DNA from 2 places in the Sporacetigenium sp. TC11 genome. Region 2 is predicted to be linked to the other one. Evidence: a T-box and tRNA genes for the amino acid it is inferred to sense, from the RefSeq annotation. Region 2 holds a T-box; the other holds one or more tRNA genes.
The links. The T-box of region 2 lies ahead of ileS (isoleucine--tRNA ligase). A T-box ahead of a tRNA ligase gene usually reads a tRNA of that ligase, here a tRNA-Ile.
Positions count from the first base shown of each region.

Region 1: it has a tRNA-Ile gene. The T-box ahead of ileS (isoleucine--tRNA ligase) is inferred to sense a tRNA for this amino acid. The anticodon was not compared.

Region 1 is NZ_JBYVNY010000011.1:97-6,688, forward strand. Features, by position in the region: gene ACUSRV_RS13765 (hypothetical protein) at 288-539, shown strand; gene ACUSRV_RS13770 (tetratricopeptide repeat protein) at 544-2,664, shown strand; gene ACUSRV_RS13775 (hypothetical protein) at 2,697-3,218, opposite strand; gene ACUSRV_RS13780 (hypothetical protein) at 3,269-3,616, opposite strand; tRNA gene ACUSRV_RS13785 (tRNA-Trp) at 3,750-3,825, opposite strand; tRNA gene ACUSRV_RS13790 (tRNA-Ile) at 3,831-3,907, opposite strand; tRNA gene ACUSRV_RS13795 (tRNA-Ser) at 3,921-4,009, opposite strand; tRNA gene ACUSRV_RS13800 (tRNA-Leu) at 4,019-4,102, opposite strand; tRNA gene ACUSRV_RS13805 (tRNA-Thr) at 4,106-4,180, opposite strand; gene argH (argininosuccinate lyase) at 4,307-5,620, opposite strand; gene ACUSRV_RS13815 (argininosuccinate synthase) at 5,629-6,592, opposite strand, start outside.
Region 2 is NZ_JBYVNY010000001.1:410,231-422,525, reverse strand. Features, by position in the region: gene ACUSRV_RS02075 (alanine/glycine:cation symporter family protein) at 1-728, shown strand, start outside; gene ACUSRV_RS02070 (hypothetical protein) at 879-2,123, shown strand; gene ACUSRV_RS02065 (YggS family pyridoxal phosphate-dependent enzyme) at 2,132-2,833, shown strand; gene ACUSRV_RS02060 (cell division protein SepF) at 2,886-3,347, shown strand; gene ACUSRV_RS02055 (YggT family protein) at 3,363-3,620, shown strand; gene ACUSRV_RS02050 (YlmH family RNA-binding protein) at 3,629-4,417, shown strand; gene ACUSRV_RS02045 (DivIVA domain-containing protein) at 4,431-4,931, shown strand; T-box leader at 4,993-5,226, shown strand; gene ileS (isoleucine--tRNA ligase) at 5,286-8,396, shown strand; gene ACUSRV_RS02035 (5'-methylthioadenosine/adenosylhomocysteine nucleosidase) at 8,500-9,198, shown strand; gene ACUSRV_RS02030 (TIGR00266 family protein) at 9,298-10,041, shown strand; gene ACUSRV_RS02025 (VanZ family protein) at 10,080-10,604, opposite strand; gene trpS (tryptophan--tRNA ligase) at 10,755-11,759, shown strand; gene ACUSRV_RS02015 (DUF5665 domain-containing protein) at 11,856-12,269, shown strand; gene ACUSRV_RS02010 (TraR/DksA C4-type zinc finger protein) at 12,283-12,295, shown strand, end outside.

The DNA of each region.
Region 1 (6,592 bases), on a different contig from region 2:
TATCCTACTGTTTAATTTTCAAAGTTCAATTATCTTTTGTCCTTTTCTTAAGGACAAGTATAACTATACCATCTCTAAAATCTGTTGTCAACTTATTTTTCGACCTTTTTCTTCCTTTTTCGAGGACAAGTAATACTATACCACCTTAAGTATATTAAGTCAAACTTTTTATATAACTACACCCTGGAAGTTCATGGTATATAAATTTATTCTCGAATCTATTCTAACTTCATATATTTAAATAAAGACCATACTTAAATCTTTTATAAATTAAAGGAGGACAATTATTGGAAAATAAATATATATATGAAAAAATAGATAAAGTTTTACAAAATCAAGATAAAGTTGATTATGAAGAATTATTAGAACTTTTCAAAATGCTAGAATTAAATATGCAAACTTCTAAAACAAATATAAATAATGAACTAGATGAAAATAGCTTCTATACTTATATAAAGTCTTCATATTATGTAAAGAAATTGGAAACTATCTACTCGAGTTTTGTCGTTACTACATCTAGAAATGAAGATGAGAGGTGAGAATATGAGTTATATAGGACTATCAACATTTAGCGTAGAATCATTAATCAGTTATATAACAAATAACGTAGAGAAAGCAAATAAAATAGAAGATATAACTATTTATTATAAAAAAATCTTTGACTATGCCATTACCTATATTAACGATATTGAATACGACGAAGAACTTAAGTATAGATTTGATAATATCCTAAAATGTTACGAAGGTTTTTTAAGACTACACGGGAATATTAAGTATACGGATACAGAATCAATATCTATATTTAACTATTCTTATACATTTTCAGATGCCATAATCATGCTTAAAGATGTTATACTATTAAATCCAAACGATAAATCAACTTATTTTTTATTAGGAATATGTTACGAGTCCAAAAATCAATATCCTAAGGCCATAGAAAGTTATAAAATGTCTTTAAGTCTATCTAATGAAATTTGGACTTACTATTGGCTCTCTAGATGTTTTTATAAAAGCAATATGCTCGATGAAGCCTTAAAATGTCTAAGTGAAATATTAGATAACGTCAACGGTGAAAATATAAGCAAACAATATTTGGATATATATGAATTCAAGGGGTTGATATTACAAAAGCAAAATAAATTTGAAGAAGTAATACTAAATTGTTTTGATGCAAAAAAATATCTTGAATTGTCTAAAACATTATTTGATGATGCAAAATTTAGTTCTATTAGGCTTTTAGATAAAGTAACTACTGATTGCAAAAAAAATTATGAAGGTAAAAACTATGATAATTTACTGGTAGACCTATTACAATGTTTTGATATATACTATTCATTAGGCATTAATGACCTTGATTTCAGAAGTTATATACATTATGTAAAAGTATCATACGAAACTGATATTTCTGATATACCTTTTTCAGGTATGTTAGAATACAAGGATTGTATAAATTATATAAGAGAAATTCTATTCAATAGACGAGATTATAAAAATTTATTCAATATACAGCTAAAAATAAATCATCTCAATAGTTTAGTTAGATTTCCAGGGTATATAAACTTAATATCTTTAATATCTAAATTGTTAAATGATATTAAAACTGACAAATTTTCATTTGGGCAAAATAAGTTTCAAGGAGACGATATATATATATCTAATTCACTTAACTCACCAATTGTATTCACTTCTATACAAGATAGACGTATAGATTTAATAGATATATTAGATGAATGTTTAGAAATTGAACCTCAAAATAAATACTTATTTTTATTTGAGAAAGCCAAATTACTACAAGAATCAAATCTTTATGATTATGCTTTAGTTTGTTATTCGCTTATAATAGATGAACATTTTGATAAAAATAAAATAGATTTTTATTTATCTAGTGAAATACTAGTTGATAATGAATATATAGATATAGCTTTTAAATCTTTAGATGAAAAGTTAAAAATCCTAAATATAATTTATGGAGATGAGTCTAGAGAAATTTATTTATATTTAAATGAACTATGTAATATATACGATAAATATATACAGTATATACTTAAAGATACCAATATAAAATATGAAAAGATGTATTCCCAAGCATTAAATTACTGTCGTAAAATACTTAATCTAGTAAAATCAAAAAAAGAACTCCAAGAGGTTTGGAAGTTAAAAGAAGAAGAAATATTTTTTAATTATGTAAAAACGCATATTTCTATAATAGACTGTGAAGCAAATTTTATATACGATCCTAATAGCGAAAGTATTATAACTAGGCACTATAACTTTGATGATGAAGGATTAAAGTTATACGACGAATTAATAAAGCTAAACCCTAACAATCCCATGTTTTACTATTATAAAGGAATTCGATTGGCTTCCATAATAAACATTCAAAAAAAGAAAAATTACGGAATGGATTTATCGCATTTTACAATGAATAAAAGTAAGAATAAAAATGCAAAAAACCCTACAACCGAAAGATTTAAAAGTGTAATATACTATATTAAAAATAAAAATATCTATGATGAATTACTATCTTTATATATAAAAGCATACAACCTAGATAAAACTAATGAGGATTTTATAAATCATATATTAGATCTTTTAGAAAAATTAGTTAAGTACAATAATTTTCTAAAATATAATAAAGAAAAAACAAAAAAGTATCTTAAATAAAATAAGCCTACTTATTTAAAGTAGGCTTTCTTTTATATTTTTTCCATATATCCACTTGGATGGAATTTATATATATCTCCATTATATTTGTCTACAAAAAATCCAATATCTCCATCTACATTTGGCAAGAATAAATACCCCTTATATCCTTTATCTTGTAAAACTTCTTTAAACATTGTTTCATCGCCTTGATATATATAATCAACATTGGAATTATACTGTATTAGTAAATTTTTGGCATCTTCAACAGTGAATTCTTTTTTAATATTTTGATTATTAACTTCATTTAAATCCTTATTTGCTTTATTACTTTCAATTAAATTTTCATTGTTTATATTAACAGTTTCATCTTGTTTTTTGATATCTTCACTACCACTTTTTGGTTCATCAACTGCAACTTTTGATTCTTCAACTATAACTTCTGTTTTTGTATCAGTTTCTGAACTAACAACACTTTTTGGATGTGCTTCTATGCTAGAATACCAGTATAACCCCATACCCGAAAAAATTACAATTAACAACGATATTCCTAATTTCTTAATACCTTTTCTCATTTTATTCACCCCTATAAACTTTTAGTATATATCGATTATGGTCATAATAATTAAATATTATTCTCAATACTTATAAATATCATTTTTATATCGTCTATCTGAGCAAATTGTACATATTTTATATTTTCAATATCTTTGTCTTCTATTAATAATGGATCAACAACTACTATTTTCACATCAGAATCTCCAGATGCATCTAGTGTTTTATCTACAAGTTTAATAAAATCTACAGTACTTATAGAGTCTTCTTTACATCCACATAACATTAAATTCCCAGATCTATAGTGTTCTAGAATCCCCTTTATACCCCATAGTTCTTGTCCTTTATTTATACATACTACTTCTGCACCCATATTCTGACCCTTTATAATTTTATCCTTTAACTCTGATAATTTCATTCTATTATCCCCCTCGTATAATAATCTTTATATAATTGTACGAAAAAAAGATCACTTATATTCCACTATATTTATTTTAAAAACAAAAAAAGAACTTGTCAGTGACAAATTCTTTTTATATACATTATTATATTGGCAGGGGTGGAGGGATTCGAACCCCCGGCGCACGGTTTTGGAGACCGACGCTCTACCAGCTGAGCTACACCCCTATTTTTGGTGGACCTTCAGGGACTCGAACCCCAGACCTACCGGTTATGAGCCGGGCGCTCTAACCAACTGAGCTAAAGGTCCAAAAATAAAAAAATGGCGGAGAGGGTGGGATTCGAACCCACGGCCCCTTGCGGAGTCACTGGTTTTCAAGACCAGCTCCTTAAACCACTCGGACACCTCTCCGTTTTATTATGGTGCGGGTGGAGGGACTTGAACCCCCACGCACAAGGCGCCAGATCCTAAGTCTGGTGCGTCTGCCAATTCCGCCACACCCGCATATGGAGCTAGTGATAGGAATCGAACCTACAACCTGCTGATTACAAGTCAGCTGCTCTACCGTTGAGCCACACTAGCATATTTTTTGTATCGCTTGACAAGTTATATAATATCACCTTTTTTATATGTGGTCAATATTATTTTTTCAAAAAAATTTATATTTTTTTAAAAAAATTAGGACTACTATTATTGTAGTCCTATGAATTATATATACTTTTTTATACCTTGTTTTAATATGTTGTTATAATCTATATATGGATAAATATCTTCTTTAAATAAATTACTAAATGTTAAAAATTCATCCATCGTTAGATCTTCTATATTTTTATTGTTCTCTTCACAGTATAAAACTATATTTCCAACTACTTTGTGTGCATTTCTAAATTCCAATCCTTCTTTAACTAAATAATCCGCAACTTCTGTAGCATTTAAAAATCCTTTTTTAACAGCCTTTAACATCTTGTCCTTATTTACAGTTAATGTATCTAATACCCCATTCATAACTGATAAACATGCTATAGTTGTATCTAACGAATCAAAGAAAGATTCTTTATCTTCTTGCATATCTTTATTATAAGCAAGAGGTAATCCCTTCATAGTAGTAAGAAGTGCCATCAAGTCTCCATATACCCTTCCACATTTACCTCTTATAAGTTCACATGCATCTGGATTTTTCTTTTGTGGCATTATTGATGAACCAGTTGAAAATTCATCACTCATAGTTACAAATTCAAATTCCTTAGAACTAAACAGTATTAGCTCTTCACTCAATCTAGATAAATGCATCATTATTAAAGAAAAATTACTCATCATTTCTATTAAATAATCTCTATCTGAAACACCATCTAAATAGTTATCTACAGGTTTATAAAAGCTAAGCAACTTTGTAGTTACACTTCTATCTATATCATAAGTAGTTCCAGCTAATGCACAACACCCAAGTGGATTTTCATTTAGCATATCTATTGAGTTTAATATTCTCTTTTTATCTCTAAGGAACATAGAATAATAAGCCATAACGTGATATTTAAATGTAACAACTTGAGCTCTTTGTAAATGAGTATATCCTGGCATTATATAAGGATTTTTGTCCCCTAATTTTTTTATAGTTAAAAGTAGTTCATCTATTTTATTCACAATTGAATAAGCGTATTTTCTAGCATACATCTTTGTATCCACAGCTACTTGGTCATTTCTACTTCTAGCTGTATGAAGTTTTTTACCTAGTTCGCCTATTCTTTTTATAAGGTTAGTTTCAACAAATGAATGAATATCTTCGTAGTCACCTTCTATAATAAGACTTCCATTTTCTATATCAGCCAATATACCACTGAGGCCTTCTTTTATCTTATTTGCTTCTTCTTCATTTAATATATTACAACTACAAAGCATATTTACATGTGCTATACTTCCAGTTATATCTTCAAAGTACATTCTTTTGTCAAAACCAAGGGAGGAATTGAAATCCTCCATTAGTTTACTTTCTGAATTCTTAAATCTGCCGCCCCAAAGTTTCATATTATCACCTACTTGTTAGTTTTCATAGATTTTATCTTAAGTGGTAAACTAAATAAGTTTATAAATCCTTCAGCATCTTTATGATCATAAAGTTCACTATTACCAAAAGATGAAATACCATGGTCATATAATGCATTTTCAGTAAATATACCTGCTGGTTTTATATTTCCTTTGTATAACTTAACTTTTACAGTACCAGTTACATTTTCTTGTGTTTTTTCAACAAATGCATCTATTGATTCTTTTAATCCGCCAAACCATAAACCATTGTAAATTAACTCAGCATACTTCATAGATACTATTTGTTTGAAATGAAGTGTATCTTTTTCTAAAGTTGCACTTTCTAAGATATTATGTGCTTCATATAATATAGTACCACCTGGAGTTTCGTATACTCCTCTTGATTTCATACCTACTAGTCTGTTTTCTAGTATATCTATAATACCTATACCATGTTTAGCTCCTAAATCATTTAGATTTTTTACAAGTTCTACGGGAGCAATTTCTTTTCCATTTATTTTCTTAGGTACACCTTTTTCAAAGTATATTTCTATATACTCAGGAGTATCTGGTGCATCCTCAGGGTCAACGCATTTTTTATATACATCTTTATTATGTTCATTTTCTAGACATTCTATGTCTCCACCTTCAGTAGATATATGCCAAAGGTTAGCATCTACTGAATATATCTTTTCCTTTGTAACTGATATAGCTATTTCCTTTTGTGCAGCGTATTCTATAGCATCTTCTCTTGATTTTATATCCCATACTCTCCAAGGAGCTATTATTTTTATAGTTGGGTCAAGTGCTGCTATTGCTGACTCAAATCTAACTTGGTCATTTCCCTTACCTGTGCATCCGTGGCATATATACTTTGCCCCTTCTTTATGAGCTATTTCAACTAACTTTTTAGCTATTATAGGTCTTGCTAAAGAAGTTCCAAGTAAATATTTCCCCTCATACTTAACTTCT
Region 2 (12,295 bases):
TATTAGGTTCTACTATAGCTTGGGGTGTTAAAAGAGGTATATACTCAAATGAAGCTGGTCAAGGTACTGGACCACATGCTGCAGCAGCTGCAGAAGTTAATCACCCAGCTAAACAAGGTTTCGTTCAAGCATTCTCAGTATATGTTGATACATTGTTCGTATGTTCAGCTACAGGCTTTATGATATTAATGACTGGAAGCTACAATGTAGTAAGTCCAAATGGTGGATTTATAACTGAAAACTTACCAGGTGTTGAATTTGGTCCTGCATTTACTCAAATAGCAATAGATAAGTTTATACCAGGATTTGGTGGAGCATTCGTTGCTATAGCATTATTCTTCTTTGCATTTACTACATTAATGGCATATTACTACATGTCAGAAACTAATATAACTTATTTATGTAATAGAGTATTTAAAACAAATAATACAAAAGTAATGACACATATATTAAGATTAGTAATATTAGGATCTACATTCTATGGTACTATAAAAACTGCTGCATTAGCATGGACAATGGGTGATATAGGTGTTGGATTAATGGCATGGTTAAACATTATAGCTATATTAATAATGGCTAAGCCAGCACTAGCTTGTTTAAAAGATTATGAAGCTCAACAAAAAGCAGGTATTCATAGAGATGATATGACTTTTGACCCTATTAAATTAGGTATAAAAAATGCTACTTTCTGGGAAGCAAGAAATAAAAAAGTTAAAGGTAATGACTAATCTTTAAAAATAGTATTATAAATCCTAGGCATTGTGCCTAGGATTTTTTGGCTATATGGAAAATATCTATAATATTGTATTTTTAAAAGGATATGTATATTATATTGAAGAATTATTATAGTTATATATTGTTTTTTGGGGGGAACCTTTTTGAAGAAAAATAAAAAGAAACTAAGGATAAAATACACAAACATTTTTGTTGCAGGAGTTTTTATTTATATAATAGCAAATGTATTTAGCTTTTTTATAAATGGTACAATACCGACTACTATAGCTGAAAATGGAAGTGTAGAAGAGAAGATTACAAAGGAAGCTGTAGTTATTAGAGATGAACAAGTTATATTTGCAGAATACTCTGGAACTGTAAAGCCAAATACAGATGAAGGAAGTAGAATACAAAGGGGTTATAAAGTTGCAACGATATATAAAAAAGACGTAGATGAAAAAGTAGAAACTGAAATAGAAAATCTAGAAAAAGAAATAAAAGATATTAAAAAAGGTTCAAATGGAATTTTATCAAATGATATAGAAAGTATAAACTCTGATATAGAAAGGATAACTAATGAAGTACAATCTAAATCTTTAAGTAAAGATATATTTAATTTGAAAGAGAACAAGGAAGAGATAATATCTTTAGTAAATAAGAAAAACAGTATACAAAACAATAGTGTTGCAGCGACAAATATAGAAAATATGGAATCTGAAAAAGAAATACTTGAAAATAAAATAGATAAATATACAGAATTTGTTTTGGCACGTAATTCTGGAATAGTGTCTTTTAATGCAGATGGATTTGAAGATGATTTAACTTATGAAAATATGGACAAGTTAAATTTTGATATCCTTAAAAATATAGAAAATAAACCTAATTTAATAAAAGAAGACAAAAAAGTAAAGCTAGGCGATCCTATTTTAAAGGTTATAAACAATCACAACTTTTATTTAGCAGTAGTTTTAGATAATAGTGAATTTAAAAAATTCAAAGTAGGAGACAATGTAAAATTAGCAAATAAAGATATTAAATTAGATGCTATGGTTTATGATAAATATAAAGATAAAAATAGTAAAAATATAGCAATATTTGAAATTAGTCAACAAAATAGGAAAATTTATGATACAAGGGTCTTAGAATTTGATATAATATATAAGCAACTGGAAGGAATAAAAATTCCTAAAGATGCCATAATTACAAAGGATAGTAAAAAAGGAGTATATAGAATTTCAGAAACTGGTAATGTTGAATTTGTTGAGTTACAAGGAGTTTCTGGAGAAAATGACGATTTTATTGTGTTGAGTTATTTAACTATAAAATCAAATGGATTAAAAACAGTAGATTTACATGACGAAATACTTTTAAAGCCTAGTAAGGTTAAAGAAGGACAAAAGATAAAGTAGGTGATAAATTGAATTTTTTAAGACAAAACTTAGAAATAGTTAAAGGTGATATAAAAGATGCTTGTGAAAAAGCAAAAAAAGATATTGATAATATCGTATTAATAGGGGTAACTAAAACTGTAGATATACCAGTTATTGAAGAAGCAATAAAATTAGGTATAACTCATGTTGGTGAAAATAAGCCTCAGGAATTAGTAAGAAAGTATGAGGCAATAGGCGACAAAGTAAAATGGCATCTTATAGGTACTTTACAAACTAACAAAGTTAAGTACATAATAGACAAGGTACATATGATACACTCATTAGATAGAAAATCATTGTGTGATGAAATAGAAAAAAGAGCACAAGGTATAGATAGAATCATTAACTGTTTAGTTCAAGTAAATATTTCTAATGAAGAAAGTAAGCACGGCTTAAATAAGGAAGATGTTATACCTTTTATAAAAGATGTTGTATCTAATTACAAACATATAAAAATAAAGGGTCTTATGACTATGGCGATGCATTCTGATAATCCTGAAGAAACTAGATGGGTTTTTAAGGAGTTAAAATCACTTTCAAATGAAATAAAGTCACTTAATATTGAAAATGTAGATATTGATTATCTTTCAATGGGCATGAGCAATGATTTTAAAATAGCAATAGAAGAAGGTTCAAACATGGTTAGGGTTGGAACGTCTATATTTGGGGAAAGAAACTACGACATTTAATAAGATATGAGTATATCTGTTTGTTTAAAGACAATGAGGGAGGTTTTTTAAAATGGGTGAAGGATTGATAACGAAAATAAAAAAGTGGGTAACTGAGGAAGAAGTAGAAGAAATAGTTGAAGACGATTATGAATTAGAAGATGTAGCTGATGATGACTTGGTACCACACTTTAACACACAAAATGCAGGAAAAAATGGCAAAATATTAAATATACATGCTACTACTCAAATGAAGGTTGTAATATTTGAACCAAAGAGTTATGATGAGGCTCCAGCTATAGCAGATCACTTAAAGCACAGAAAGGCTGTTATAGTTAATTTAGAAAATTTAGATGATCCTGAAATGCGTAAGTCTATATTTCACTTTATAAGTGGCGCTGTATACGTTTTAGATGGAAGTATTCAAAAGGTATCTAAGGCAATATTTATATTAGCTCCAAGTAATGTAGATATTGATGCAAATATGAAAAAAGAATTAGAAACAAAAGTTTTATTCCCATGGCAAAATAAATAATAAAGGAGAATAAATATGGAGACTATAAAAAGCGCTTTACGTTTATTTTTAGAGTTTATAGAGTGGATGATAGTAGTTAGAGCCCTTATGTCTTGGTTTCCAAATAGCAGAGGTACTAAATTAAGTGCCTTTGTTTATAAAGTTACAGAACCAATAATAGGTCCTATAAGAGATCTTATGTTCAAGTTTTTCAACAGTCCTATAGACTTTTCACCTGTAATAGCATTATTGCTTTTACAAACTATAGGTAACATTGTACTTCCAATGTTATAGTAGTTTTTATGATTGATAAAAATATACTGACAAATCATATAAAAGATATAGAACTTAAAAATAAAATATATAAGGTTATAGATAAATCTATAGGTGTTTTGAAAAATTACGATTATAGATATAGCGAATTTTTAAATCCATATGAACTTAAAAATGCAATAGCAGCATTAAATGCTATAGATAATATTAGTTATAGTGTATATGGTGGATATGAGAAAGCCGAAAGAAAGCTTATTTATATCTACCCTTTTTATGTTAATGAAGAAGATATAAATAAGCCAATTAAGGCTATTAAAATAAGTGGAAATTTTAAATTTAGAAAAGTGTCTCATAGAGATTATTTAGGTTCTTTACTTGGCCTTGGAATTAAAAGGGAAAAAATAGGAGATATATTAATTCATGAAAACTTCTGTCAAGTTGTAGTTTGTGAAGATATATGTGATTATATAGTTTTAAATCTAGAGAAGGTTGGCAACAATACAATTTCTTTAGAAGAAATAGATTTAGATAATCTTATATATAGCGAACCTGAATACAAGGAAGTTAATTTTACAGCAGCGTCTGATAGACTAGATACTATTATAAGCGGTATTTATAATATATCGAGGCAAGAAAGTTCAAATTATATAAACTCCGAAAAGGTTTTTGTAGATTATGAAAAGATAACTTCTGCATCTAAAAGCATAAAAGAAAATTGTATAATATCTGTTAGAGGCCAAGGAAGAGCTATAGTTTCTCAAATAGGAGATTATACAAAAAAGGGTAGGCTTAAAGTTAAAGCTAAAATCATAATATAAAGGGGGAGTACCCGTGCTAACACCAATAGAAATAGAAAATAAAGAGTTTAAAAAAGGGTTAAGAGGATATAAAGAAGAAGAAGTAGATGAATTTTTAGATATAGTAAAAGAAGATTTTGAAAAATTATACAAAGAAAACCTTGATTTAAAGGATAAGATAAATTTATATCAAGATCAAGTTTCTAGATATAAAAATATTGAAGATACTTTAAAAGCTACTTTAATAACTGCTCAAGGTGCAGCTGAAGATACGTGTAATGCTGCAAATAAAAAAGCTCAAATAATAGTTGAAGAAGCAGAGCTTAGAGCAAGACAAATAATAGAACAAGGCAACAATCAAGTTATAGAAATAAGAAAAGAATATGATTCTCTATTAAAGGAATTTAAAATATTTAGAAATAAATTTAAATCGTTGTTAGAAGATGAAATGAGAAACATAGATGAAATCTTCGATGAAGTAGGATCAAACCTAGGATTAGAGGATAATCGAAATTTAGTTAAAAATGTCGAGTAAATAATATTGACGAACACATAAAAATATCATAAAATTTAAAATACAAACATAAAATAATAAATTAAAAGCTATGATGGAGAAAGTAAACTTTAAATGTTTTTACAGAGAGCTGGGTAAGCTGAGAACCAGTAAATCTATAAAGTTGAAGATCACTCTTAAGCTGCAGGCTGAACGATTATTATAATTCATTAAGCTGTGCCGGTGAAAACCGTTATATTAAATGAGTGTTGTATATAGATAAGCTATACCTATATACAAAATTAGGGTGGTAACGCGAGAATACCTCGTCCCTTTGTGGGGGCGAGGTTTTTTAATGCAAAAAATAAATACAAAGATAAAAGAAAGGGTGATATTATGGCAAGATTTAAACCACTAGTAGATAATTCTGTTAAAGAGGCAGAAGCTAATATCTCAAAATACTGGGATGAAGTTAACATACTAGATAAAACAATAGAAAAAGGAGAAAATGACCCTAGTTTCGTATTCTATGAAGGTCCTCCTACAGCTAATGGTAAACCAGGTATACACCATGTTTTAGCTAGAACGCTAAAAGATTCTGTATGTAGATATAAAACAATGAGTGGATATCAAGTTAAGAGAAAAGCAGGATGGGATACTCATGGTCTTCCTGTTGAAATAGAAGTTGAAAAACAATTAGGACTTTCTGATAAACAAGCTATAGAAAGTTATGGAATAGATAAATTTAATGAGAAATGTAGAGAGTCAGTTTTCTCTTATGAAAAACAATGGAGAGAAATGACTAGACGTATGGCATATGAAATAGATTTAGATAATCCATATATAACTCTAGATAACAACTATATAGAGTCTGTATGGTGGATATTAGATCAAATTAATAAAAAAGGCTTAATATATGAAGGTCATAAAATACTTCCATACTGTCCAAGATGTGGGACAGGTCTTGCATCTCATGAAGTTGCACAAGGATATAAAGAAGTTAAGACTAATACAGTTGTAGCTAAGTTCAAAAGAAAAGATGCAGAAAATGAGTATTTCTTAGCATGGACAACTACTCCATGGACTCTACCTTCAAACGTAGCACTTGCTGTTAACCCAAAGGAAACATATCTAAAGGTTAAGGCAAATGATGAAGTATACTATGTAGAAAAAACTTTAGCTCCTAAGGTTATAGGTGGAGAATTTGAAGTATTAGAAGAAATGAAAGGTCAAGATTTAGAAGGTGTTGAATATGAACAATTAATGCCTTTTGTAAAAACTGATAAGAAAGCATTCTTTATAGGAGTTGCTGATTATGTAACTACTGAAGATGGTACTGGTATAGTTCATACAGCTCCAGCATTTGGTGAAGATGACTATAACTTAGGTAGAAAATATGATTTACCAGTTATACAACCTGTTGATGAAAGTGGTAAGTTTACAACTACTCCATGGGAAGGTAGATTTGTTATGGAGGACGGTTTAGACGTAGACATAATAAAATGGTTACATAGTGAAAATAAGTTATTCAAAAAAGAAAAAGTTGTTCATAACTACCCTCACTGCTGGAGATGTCAAACCCCATTAGTATACTATGCTAAGCCAAGCTGGTATATAGAAGTGACAAAGGTAAAAGATCAATTAATAGCAAACAACAACTCTGTTGAGTGGTATCCATCTTTTGTAGGAGAAAAGAGATTTGGAAACTGGTTAGAAAACTTAAATGACTGGGCTATATCTAGAAGTAGATATTGGGGAACTCCTCTTAATATATGGACTTGTGAATGTGGCCATAAGGAATCTATAGGATCTAGAAAAGAATTAGCAGAAAAAGCTATAGAAAATATAGATGAATCTGTAGAATTACATAGACCATATGTTGATGATATACATATAAAATGTGAAAAATGTGATGGTACTATGACTAGAGTTACTGATGTTATAGACTGTTGGTTTGATAGTGGAGCTATGCCATTTGCCCAACATCACTATCCATTTGAAAACAAAGAAAGATTTGACGAATTATTCCCAGCTGACTATATATGTGAAGGTATAGACCAAACTAGAGGATGGTTCTATTCATTACTTGCTGTATCTACACTTGTTACAGGAAAACCTCCGTATAAGAGAGTTTTAGTTAATGACTTAGTTCTTGATAAAGATGGAAAGAAAATGAGTAAGTCAAGAGGTAATACAGTAAATCCATTTGAATTATTTGATAGCTATGGAGCAGATGCATTAAGATGGTACTTATTGTATGTGTCTCCACCATGGACTCCAACTAGATTTGATTTAGATGGATTAAAAGAAGTTCAAAGTAAGTTCTTAGGAACTATGAAAAATGTATATAATTTCTTCACATTATATGCTAATACTGACAATATAAATCCAGATGAATTCTTTGTTGAATACAAGGATAGACCTGAATTAGACAGATGGATATTGTCTAAATTTAACAACCTAAAGAAATTTGTTCAAGAAAACTTAGATATATTTGAATTAAATAAATCAGTTAGAGCTATACAAGACTTTATAAATGAAGACTTATCTAACTGGTATATAAGACGTTCAAGAAGAAGATTCTGGGCTACAGAGTTAACACAAGACAAAAAAGCAGTTTATAATACAACTTATGAAATATTAACAGATCTTTGTAAAATGATAGCTCCAGTTGCACCATATTTATCAGAAGAATTATATAGAAACTTAACTGGTGAAGTTTCTGTTCATTTACAAAGCTATCCAAGGGTAAATGATGAATTATTAGACTCTAAATTAGAAGAAAAAATGGACTTAGTTAAGAATCTAGTTACACTTGGTAGAGCTTCAAGAGAAGCTACAAGAATAAAGGTACGTCAGCCAATACAAAAAGTATTAGTTGATGGAAAATATGAAACTACTATAGATAATTTAGTTCCATTAATAGCAGAAGAGTTAAACGTTAAAGAAGTTGTATTTGCTAAGGATCTTGGAGAATATATGAACTTTAGCCTAAAGCCTAACTTCAAAGTTTTAGGACCTGTACTTGGATCTAAAATGAAGTTATTTGGAAACGAAATAGCTAAGCTTAATCCAGCTGATGTAGTTCCAAAACTTGAAGCTGGTGGAGTTGTAAATGTTAATATAGATGGTGAAGATTTTGAAGTAAATAAAGATCGTGTTTTAATAAATATATCTGCTAAAGAAGGCTTCAATGTAACTATGGAAAATAACGTGTTCATAATACTTGATACTACTTTAAATGAAGATTTATTAAGTGAAGGTTATGCTAGAGAGTTGATATCTAAAGTTCAACAGTTAAGAAAATCAAATGATTTCCAAGTATTAGATAATATAAAAATATACTTCAATGGAGACGATGAAATAGCTAATGCTGTTGAGAAGCACAAAGATTATATAATGAGTGAAACTTTGGCACTACAAATAAATAAAGTAGACGATGAAACTTTAGAAAAGCATAATTTAAATGATCATATGACAGGATTAAAAGTAGAAAAGGCTAACTAATTATAAAGGTCCCTAAATAGGGACCTTTTGTTTTGAAATTTTTTATGGTAAAATAGTTAAAGTTTGTAAATAATAAGTATATTGATTAAATAGGAGGATGACTATGATAAAAATAGGTATAATAGGTGCTATGGACGAAGAAGTAGATATACTAAAGGAAATAATGGAGATACAGGAAACTGTACAAAAAAGTGGACTAAAGTTTTATATAGGAAAATTAGAAGATAAAGATGTTGTATTAGTAAGATGTGGTATAGGTAAGGTAAATGCTGCACTTTGCACTCAAATATTATTAAGTGAATTTAATGTTAATTCTGTTGTTAATACAGGGGTTGCAGGAGCACTACATAATGAATTAGGTGTTTATGATATAGTTATATCAACAGATGCTATGTATCATGATTTCGATACTACTGTATTCGGAAATAAAATAGGTGAAATACCTAGAATGGATACATCTATATTTAAAGCTGATGGAAAATTAATAGATGCAGCATATGAATCTACTAAAGAAGAAGTTAGAAGTCATAAAGTAGTTAAAGGTAGAGTAGTAACAGGAGATATATTTATAAGTAGCAAGGAATTAAAAGATAAGTTAGTAAATGAACTTGGAGCATATTGTGGTGAAATGGAAGGTGCAGCTATAGCTCACGTTTGTCACGTTAATGAAGTTCCATTTGTTGTTATAAGAGCTATGTCAGATAAAGCTGATGGAAGTGCTGATGTAACATATGAAGAATTCGTACAAGAAGCTGCTCATAACTCAAAGGATATAGTTTTAAATATGTTAAGACATATATAGTAAAAGAAGTCCATATGGACTTCTTTTATAATGTAAATAATTAGAATATATAAAACATATAATTAATAGAATAATATAGAGTTTATAGGAGGGGATATTATGGATATAATAGATTACAATATACTAGGAGATGACATGCAGGTTGTAGAAATAGAGCTAGATCCTAGAGAAGGAGTACAAGCAGAAGTAGGGGCTATGCTTTATATGGAAAATAATATAAAAATGATGACATCTACAGGTGGAGGAATATTAAAAGGATTTAAGAAAATGTTAACTGGGGAAAGCTTTTTTATAACTTCGTTTATTAATGAAGGGATTAAAAGAGAAAAGGTGGCTTTTTCATCTCCTATTCCAGGGAAGATAATACCAATAGATTTAAGAACATTTGGAGGACAATTTATATGTCAAAAGGATTCTTTCTTATGTGCAGCAAAAGGTGTAGATATAGATGTAGCATTTACTAAAAAATTAGGAACAGGATTTTTTGGTGGAGAAGGTTTCATACTTCAAAAACTACAAGGTGATGGACTGGCATTTATAAACTCATGTGGTACTGTAATAGAAAAAAGACTTGAAGCTGGAGAAATTCTTAAAGTAGATACAGGTTGTATAGTTGGTTTTTCACCTGGTATTTATTACGATATACAATTTGTAGGCGGATTTAAAAATGTGCTATTTGGCGGAGAGGGTTTATTTTTAGCTAATCTTACAGGACCAGGGATCGTATATCTTCAAAGTATGCCATTTTCTAAGTTAGTAGACAGAATATATACATCTATGCCAAATTCTTATGGAAAGTCTAAAGGTGGTTTTAATATGAATTTCGGAGATTTCGACAATTAAAATTCGCTGCTCACAAAATAGGGTATCATATTGATACCCTAAGCTTTTTTATATTTATCTTTTTTAAATAAACCTAAAAATTCAACAAATGCTATTAAAATAGCTCCCATAAATACTATTCCGAAGAATGCACCTATTGAGTCTATACCCACATCTTTTAGAGATCCAGCTCTTCCTAATACGTCGAGTTGATGTATTTCATCATAGTAAGCATATATAACCGATGTTATAAATCCGAATAATCCAGATAATGTTATGCTTTTAGTAAAAACATATCCAAATAACATAAGTACAGAGCTTAGACCAAAGTACAATGAAAAGTGGGCTATTTTTCTTATTATATATTCTTTGTTGTATTGTTTCATAAGGCCGAGGTCATCTCTAAAGAATTTTATTCCTTTATCTACATATTTATTTTCGCTTATATTGAATCTATTGTCTATAATTTTAAGATAATGTAGAGCTGAATTAGATTGATTTGATGAAATTTCTCCAGGCTGTGATGAGAACCAAAATATCATAGCCATCCATATTATACAAAATATAAGTAATATCTTTTTCATTTAATCACCCCTTTATCATAAGGTACATTATAACATAATAAAATTGTATTTTAAATATTATATGCTATCATGGTTAATCTAATATTAGGTTTAACTACATAAAAATATGATATAATTAAAATATTAAAATTACATATATAGGAGGAAAATATGAGCGAAAAAAAGATTATATTTAGCGGTGCTCAGCCATCTGGCAAGTTGACACTTGGAAATTATTTAGGGGCTATACAAAACTGGGTTAAGCTTCAAGAAGAATATGACTGCCATTATTGTGTAGTTGATTTACATGCCATAACGGTTCCACAAGAAGCTAAAAATTTAAGAACAAACGTTATGCAACTTTTGGCTTTATATTTGGCTAGTGGTTTAAATCCAGATAAAAATACTATATTTATACAATCTCACGTTAGTGCACATACTGAATTAGCTTGGGTACTTAATACCATGACTTATATGGGAGAGTTAAATAGAATGACTCAATATAAAGAAAAATCTCAGAAAAGTGAGGCAAACTTAAATGCTGGGTTATTTACTTATCCTGTACTAATGGCAGCTGATATATTATTATATCAAACTGACTTAGTTCCAGTTGGAGAAGACCAAAAGCAACATTTAGAATTAGCTAGGGATTTAGCCCAGAGGTTTAATAATAGATATAGCGATACTTTTAAAATACCAGAGCCATACATACCAAAGGTTGCATCTAGAATAATGAGCTTGCAAGAGCCAACTAAGAAAATGTCTAAGTCTGATAGTAATGAAAATGGTTATATATTAGTTGTAGATGATCCTGATACAATAAGAAGAAAAATAAAACGTTGTGTTACAGATTCTATAGGAATAGTTAAAAATAGTGATGAACAGCCTGGAATAAAAAACCTTATAAGCATATATTCAAAACTTGATAATAAATCTGTAGAAGAAATAGAAGCTATGTATGAAGGCAAAGGATATGGAGATTTCAAAGCTGATGTTGCTGAAGTTATAGTGGAAAATTTAAGACCTATAAGAGAAAAATACGATGACTTATTAAAAAATAAAGATTATTTAGAATTAGTTTATGCGCAAGGTGCACAAAAGGCAGAAAAAACTGCTAGAAAGACACTTAGAAAAGTATACAAAAAAGTTGGCTTTATAGAAAAGAAATTTTTATAATAAAAAAGTCCTGATTTTCAGGACTTTTTGTATTTTATAAGACTATTTTTCACATACTAAATCTATAAAATTGGGTACAGTATGGGATGTGATAATTTGGAAAAACATTATAAAGATGGAAAAGAATATGTAAATGGAAAATTAGATAAAGAAGTAGAAATGAGAAATATGAAGGATATAGATGCAAAATTTAGATATGAAAATGAAAAAGCTAAAGGAGAAACTGAATATCTACATCATTTACATGTAGTTGAAAGTAAGTTAGACAATCTTATATTTATGATAGATCACAGTAGAATAAGAGACTATATGGCACTTTTGGAGAGTCCTAGGAGACTATGGATTCTAAATATTATAGCAGGACTTGGGAGAGGTCTAGGTCAAGCTGTAGGACTGACAGTGCTAGCAGCTTTGTTTATGTATTGGATATCTACATGGATGGATATGCCGATAATAGGGAAATATATAGCAGAGATAATGGATATAGTTGATAAATATAGAGCTAGATAAAGGAGATGTTAATATGAATAATAAAG